Aggregicoccus sp. 17bor-14: one gene and its partner. The protein of the gene in region 2 interacts with the protein of the main gene of each other region in a pairwise test. Links are inferred from orthologs where the notes say so. Each region holds a gene or a part of one and is shown on either strand. Other genes may lie near its edges.

Region 1 (3,250 bases), on a different replicon or contig from region 2:
ACGAGCCCGGCGAGCCGCGCCCCGGCCCAGCCCGCGGGCTCGGGCGCGAGCTGCTCCGCCTCGCTCAGCAGCGCGGCGGTGTCCTCGTCCTCGCTCGCCCCCAGCTGCTCGAGCAGCAGCTCCAGCTCGTCCTCGGGGCCGAGCAGCAGCGGGTAGTGCCCGGTGTCGGAGCTCGCCTCGCGCAGCCGCTCCCAGAGGGCGCGCGCGCCGGCGCCCGGGACCACGAGCCGGGGCAGGGGCTCGCGCGCGCCGGGCAGCAGGGCGAGCCCCGAAGGGTCCACTCCACAGGCCTCCAGGCGGGCGGCCAGGGCCTTGAGCGAGGCAGGTGGCTTCACGCGGGTGTCCTCACGCTCGTACAGCTTGCGAACCCCTCCTGCAAAAAGCGAGAGGCCCGGTGCCCCGAAGGGTACCGAGCCTCTCAGACAAGCCAGCCCGTGAGGCGTGGCTTGAACGTCCTTACAGCGGGCGGACGTTCTGGGCCTGCAGGCCCTTGGGGCCACGGCCGACGTCGAACTCCACCTTCTGACCCTCAGCCAGGGTGCGGAAGCCCTGGGTCTGGATGGCGGTGTGGTGGCAGAACACGTCCTCGCCGCCCCCGTCCTGGGTGATGAAGCCGAAGCCCTTCGCGTCGTTGAACCACTTCACGGTACCAGTTGCCATTTCGCTTCCTTGTCTACCGGGGCCCGCCCGTTGGGCGGCCCCCTCATTACGCCCTTCCGCACATTCGGAAGAGCAGCCCTCTTCTAGTGACCCGGGAGGCCGAAAGTCCAGCCACACCGGGGCGATTTTCGGTTTTCTGGAAACTTCATCTCCAGAACACCGGATCGCCAACGCTTTGATCGGACCCCCGACCCGGGGGCCGAGGGGGGAGGAGGCGGCTCGCTCAGACCTCGAGCAGCATGCGCGTGGGGTCCTCGATGCAGTCCTTGATGCGGACGAGGAACTGCACGGCCTCCCGGCCGTCCACCAGGCGGTGATCGTAGGACAGGGCGAGGTACATCACCGGGCGGATGACCACCTGGCCGTCGCGCGCCACCGGGCGCTCCACGATGTTGTGCATCCCCAGGATGCCCGTCTGCGGCGGGTTGAGGATGGGGGTGGAGAGCATGGAGCCGAAGGTGCCCCCGTTGGAGATGGTGAAGGTGCCGCCCTGCAGGTCCGCCAGCGCGAGCTTGTCGTTCTTCGCCTTCTGGCCGAACTCGGCGATCTTCTTCTCCAGGTCCGCGAGGCCCAGCTGGTCCGCGTCCCGGATGACCGGGACCACGAGGCCGCGGGTGCCGCTCACCGCCACGCCGATGTCGTAGTACTTCTTGAAGACCACGTCCTCGCCGTCGATCTCCGCGTTGATCTGCGGGAAGGCCTTGAGGGCCTCGATCGCGGCGCGCACGAAGAAGCTCATGAAGCCGAGCTTCACGCCGTGCTTGGCCTGGAACTTCTCGTTGTACTGCTTGCGCACCGCCATCACCCCGCCCATGTCCACCTCGTTGAAGGTGGTGAGGATGGCGGCGGTGCTCTGCGCCATCACCAGGCGCTCGGCGACGCGGCGGCGCAGCGGGGTCATCTTCACCCGCTCCTCGCGCGCGGCGTTGGCGCGCGGGCCGGAGGGCGCGGCCGGGGCGGGCGCTGCGGCCGGGGCGGGCGTGGAGGCCGGAGCGGGGGCGCCGCCCTTCACGTGACCCAGCACGTCCTCCTTGGTGATGCGGCCCCCGGCGCCCGAGCCCTTGAGCTGCGCGGGGTCCAGGCCGTGGTCCTCGGCCATGCGGCGCGCGGTGGGGGTGATGCGCTGGCCGTCCTGGCCCGCGGGCGCGGCGGCCGCAGGCGCCGGCGCAGCGGCCGGAGCCGCAGCGGCGGCCGCGGGCGCAGAAGCGCCAGCGCCGGCGCCGGCCTCGATCGTGCCGAGCACGGCGCCCACGGTGACCTTGTCACCGTCCTTGAACGCGATGCTGCCCAGGGTGCCGGCGGCGGGAGCGGGCACGTCGATGGTGACCTTGTCGGTCTCCAGCACGACGAGCGGCTCGTCCGCGCTCACGGCGTCGCCGGCCTTCTTGTTCCACTTGCCGATGACGGCTTCGGTGATCGACTCGCCCAGGGGCGGAACCTTGATCTCAACGGCCATTCGTATTTCCTCGGAGGACGGCTTGCTCGACGATCAGCTGCTGCTCCAGGTCGTGCGTCTTCGTGAAGCCGGTGGCGGGGCTCGCGGCCTCCGCACGGCCCACGTAGCCGACCTTGAGCGGCACACCCCCCGCGCGCGCGGAAGCCAGGTCGTGCAGGCGGGGGAACATGAAGTGCCAGGCGCCCGCGTTGCGCGGCTCCTCCTGCACCCAGAGGAGCTCGGCGAGCTTCGGCATCTTCGCCACGAGCCCCGAGAGCTCGTCCGCGGGGTACGGGTAGAGCTGCTCCACGCGCACGATGGCCACGGAGGAGTCCTTGCGCTCGTCGCGCGCCTTGAGCAGGTCGTAGTAGACCTTGCCGCTGCACAAGAGCAGGCGCGTGACCTTCGCAGGGTCGATCTCCGGCTTGTCGAAGATGACCTTCTGGAAGCTGCCCTGCGCGAGCTCGTCCAGGTGGCTCGCCGCCTCCGCCTTGCGCAGCAGGCTCTTGGGCGTCATCACCACCAGCGGCTTGCGCAAGGGGCGCAGCACCTGGCGGCGCAGCAGGTGGAAGATCTGCGCGGGGCTGCTCGGGTAGCAGACCTGGATGTTGTCGTCCGCGCACAGGTCCAGGAAGCGCTCGAGGCGCGCGCTGGAGTGCTCGGGGCCCTGGCCCTCGTAGCCGTGGGGCAGGAAGAGGGTGAGCCCGCTCAGCCGCTTCCACTTCGCCTCACCGGCCGCGATGAACTGGTCGATGATGATCTGCGCGCCGTTGGCGAAGTCTCCGAACTGCGCCTCCCAGATGGTGAGGCCGTCCGGCACGTCCAGGCTGTAGCCGTACTCGAAGCCGAGGCAGGCGTACTCGCTCAAGGGGCTGTTGTAGATGTGGAAGCTGCCGTTGCCCTGGGCGAACTGCTTCAGCATCACGTGCTTCTGGCCGGTCTGGGTGTCGTTGATGACGGCGTGGCGGTGGCTGAAGGTGCCGCGCTCCACGTCCTGGCCGGTGATGCGCACGCTGTAGCCCTCGGCGAGCAGCGTCGCGTACGCGAGGCTCTCGCCGGCGCTCCAGTTGAGCGTCTCGGTCTGCAGCATGCCCTGGCGGCTCTTGAGCACGGTGCGCTCCACGTCCTTGTGGACGTGGAAGCCCTCGGGCGCGG
Region 2 (3,345 bases):
TCGGCGCCCTTCACCTGGTCCGGTACGATCTTCGTCAGCGCGGGGGGCGCGCCGCTGGCGAGTGCGCGCTCGAAGAGATCTTCCTTCGGAGGTGCCGCGCCCGGCGTGAGGCGGCGGTTGAGCACTGCCGCGTGCAGGAGCGCGGGAGGGATGACGTCGTGGCGGAGGCACACCGGCACCAGCGTCCCGAAGGCGCGCCGCGCCGCGTCGGAAGGCTTCTCGGACGCGCTCGCCGCGGGGACCACGAGGTCGCGCGCGAGCGCCTCGCAGGCGACGCGGCTCGCGGCCCCCGCGTGCTCGAGGTTCCACCGCGTGGCCGCGGGGTCCGAGTCCTCCAGCTGCTGCAGCCCCTTCAGGAAGAGGCCCGCGCAGGGATGCCCCTCGGCAGGGCAGCGCTCGCACAGGGTGGCCAGCACGTCGCGCAGCGGTCCAGGCTCGGCCCCCGCGTGCAGGGGCTCGCGCGCATCGAGTGCGGGGCCCAGCTCGCAGGCGCGGGGAGAGAGGGTGGGGCAGGTCTGCACCACGCTGCGGGCCTGGGCGAGCGCGGCAGCGTCCTGCGGGGCCTTCAGCGCGGCCTCCAGCGCCTGGTCGGCCGTCCGGCAGGCGGTTGCGGTGGCCGGGCCTGCGTCCGCGCTCCGTCCGGGCGGCGGGGGCATCTCACCGGGTGGACTCGCGGCGGACCCGGAAGAGGGCGGGGAGCGCCGGGTCTCTGCGGGCGAGGTGTCCGGAGAATGGGCGACGCACCACAGGCGGCCGAACACGACCAGGGCAGCGAGCATGAGCAGCAACGTTCGGAGCGGGAAACGCCTCAAGTGCAATCTCCTTGATTCCAATCCGGACAGAGGGTTATCAGCCCGCCGCGAATCTTTCCTCACTGGAGGCACTTGTGGCTGAGACTTTCGACGTCGTGATCATCGGCTCCGGCCCCGCCGGCTACGTGGCGGCCATCCGCGCGGGTCAGCTGGGTCTCAAGACCGCGATCGTCGAGCGCGACAAGCGCCTCGGCGGCACCTGCCTCCACCGCGGCTGCATCCCCACCAAGTCGCTGCTCTGGACGGCGGAGCTGTTCCACCACGTGCTCGAGGCCGCCGACTTCGGCATCGACGTGTCCAAGCCCGTGGTGAACTGGACCAACGCGCTCAAGCACAAGGACAAGGTGGTCACCAAGGGTGCCAACGGCATCGACTACCTGATGAAGAAGAACAAGGTCACGGTGGTGAAGGGCCAGGGCCGCATCGCCGGCAAGGGCAAGGTCGAGGTGACCGGCGAGGGCGGCGCCAAGCAGACCCTCGACACCAAGAACATCATCATCGCGACCGGCTCGGTCGTGCGCGCGCTGCCCAACGTGCCGATCGATCACAAGCGCGTGCTCAGCAGCGACTCCATCCTGGAGATCCAGAAGGTCCCCGAGAGCATCATCGTGCTCGGCGCGGGCGCGGTGGGCTGCGAGTTCGCCTCGGTGTTCAACCACGTGGGCAGCAAGACGGCCATCGTGGAGTACATGCCCAACCTGCTGCCCATCGAGGACATCGACGCCTCGAAGGAGCTGGAGAAGGCCTTCAAGAAGCGCAAGATCGACATCCACACCGGCGCGAAGGTGGAGAAGGTCGAGGACACCGGCAAGGGTGTGCGCGTGACCATGACCGTGGGCTCCGAGACCCGCACGCTGGAGGCCGAGATCCTCCTGTCCGCCGTGGGCCGCGCGCCGGTCACCGAGGACATCGGCCTCGAGAAGACCAACATCAAGACCGAGAAGGGCTTCATCAAGACCGACGCGATGATGCGCACCACCGAGCCGAACGTGTACGCGATCGGCGACGTGGTCCCCAGCCCCATGCTCGCCCACGTGGGCAGCGCCGAGGGCGTGGTGGCGGTGGAGCACATCGCGGGCAAGAACCCGCACCCGGTGAACTACGATCTCACCCCGTCCGCGACCTACTGCTACCCCGAGGTCGCGTCCGTGGGCCTCACCGAGAAGAAGGCGAAGGAGCGCGGCTACGACGTGAAGGCCGCCATCTTCCCCTTCAGCGCCATCACCAAGGCCTCCATCTCCAATGAGGCCGCCGGCATGATCAAGGTCGTGTCCGACAAGAAGTACGACGAGGTGCTCGGCGTGCACCTGGTCGGCCCGCACGCCACGGAGCTGCTCGCCGAGGCCTGCGTCGCGCTGCGCCTCGAGATCACCACCGAGGAGCTCGCCAACACCATGCACGCGCACCCCACGCTCTCCGAGATCATCAAGGAGGGCGCCGAGGCGACCCTGGGTCACCCCATCCACATCTGAGCCCCGCGGCTCGCGTGTGAGGGAGAGGCCGTCTGGAGCGCTGCTCCGGGCGGCCTCTGTCATTTCGCAGGGCGCACGGCCTCAGTGCGGCGCCGCGGGCAGCTCGGCCTCGGGCACGTCCACCGCCTCGCCCATGAGGTCCGCGAGCTCCAGCGCATCGCGCGGGGCATGGCCGCCCAGGTCGTTGTTGAAGTACACCCAGGCCTCGCCGCCCGCGTCGCGCCAGGCGGCGAGGTCTCGCGCGTAGGGCGCGAGCATCCGCCGCCCGTAGCCGCTGCGGTACTTCTCGGTGGCGCCGTGGAAGCGCACGTAGCGAAAGCGCCCGGTGGTGCGGGGCGGGCGGACGTCGAGCAGGTCGTGCTCCACCACCGCGGCGCCGTGCGCGTCCAGCAAGCGCAGGATGTCCTCGCGGTACCAGGCCGCGTGGCGGAACTCGAAGGCGGACGCCAGGTCCGGGGGCAGGTGCGCGAGGAAGTTCTCGAGCCTCCCCGGGTCCGGCTTCGTCATCTGCGGCGGCAGCTGCCAGAGCACGGGCCCCAGCGCGGGGCCCAGCCCGCGCACCAGCCCGTAGAAGCGGGAGAGGCCCTCGCCCGTCTCGAGCAGGCGCTTCATGTGCGTGAGGAAGCGGCTGCCCTTCGCGGCGAAGCGGAAGCCGCGCGGCACCTGGCGGCGCCAGCCCTCCACGGCCTCCGGCGTGGGCAGCCGGTAGAATGTCGCGTTGAGCTCCACCGTGTGGAACACCCGCGCGTAGTAGGGGAGCCACCGCCCGGTCGCCAGGTCGGCCGGGTAGAAGTCCCCCCGCCAGTGCCGGTACACGTAGCCGCTCGTCCCCAGGTGAACCACGCCCATGGCCGGAAGGATGGGGATGAGCCGGCCTTCTTGCCGCCGGGAGCGCCCGGGAAATTCGCACCCCGGCGGGCCTGCCAGGCCGCTCCGGCTGCGTTAAAGGGAGAGGGCTCCCCGGGGGAGGCCCGGAGCTGACGCCTTGCGTCAGGGCTTCTCCCTTGACCCCCGTTCCACCCCGCCCCTAGAAGGCCCGCGACTCATGGCGACCCCCGACC

What was found. Proteins that work in one complex are often made in the same cells at the same time.
Region 1: the proteins of lpdA (region 2) and odhB interact in binary tests that used the Escherichia coli proteins (3 or more experiments, as listed by UniProt). The link is inferred for Aggregicoccus sp. 17bor-14 from one-to-one orthologs.

The regions. Positions count from the first base shown.
Region 1 is NZ_VJZZ01000003.1:123,039-126,288, reverse strand. What follows is about bases 1-2,999. They hold odhB (2-oxoglutarate dehydrogenase complex dihydrolipoyllysine-residue succinyltransferase), read right to left. Parts: upstream 2,117-2,999; coding sequence 884-2,116; downstream 1-883. Other genes in these bases: FGE12_RS07000 (2-oxoglutarate dehydrogenase E1 component), read right to left, coding at 2,106-2,999; FGE12_RS07010 (cold-shock protein), read right to left, coding at 457-660; FGE12_RS30885 (DUF4253 domain-containing protein), read right to left, coding at 1-335. In the rest of the region: more of FGE12_RS07000, read right to left, coding at 3,000-3,250. UniProt on the Escherichia coli protein: E2 component of the 2-oxoglutarate dehydrogenase (OGDH) complex which catalyzes the second step in the conversion of 2-oxoglutarate to succinyl-CoA and CO(2).
Region 2 is NZ_VJZZ01000008.1:265,186-268,530, reverse strand. Bases 224-3,085 are described here. They hold lpdA (dihydrolipoyl dehydrogenase), read left to right. Parts: upstream 224-886; coding sequence 887-2,284; downstream 2,285-3,085. Other genes in these bases: FGE12_RS17245 (DUF72 domain-containing protein), read right to left, coding at 2,366-3,085; FGE12_RS17255 (hypothetical protein), read right to left, coding at 224-656. Outside these bases: more of FGE12_RS17255, read right to left, coding at 1-223; more of FGE12_RS17245, read right to left, coding at 3,086-3,133; lipA (lipoyl synthase), read left to right, coding at 3,330-3,345. UniProt on the Escherichia coli protein: Lipoamide dehydrogenase is a component of the glycine cleavage system as well as of the alpha-ketoacid dehydrogenase complexes.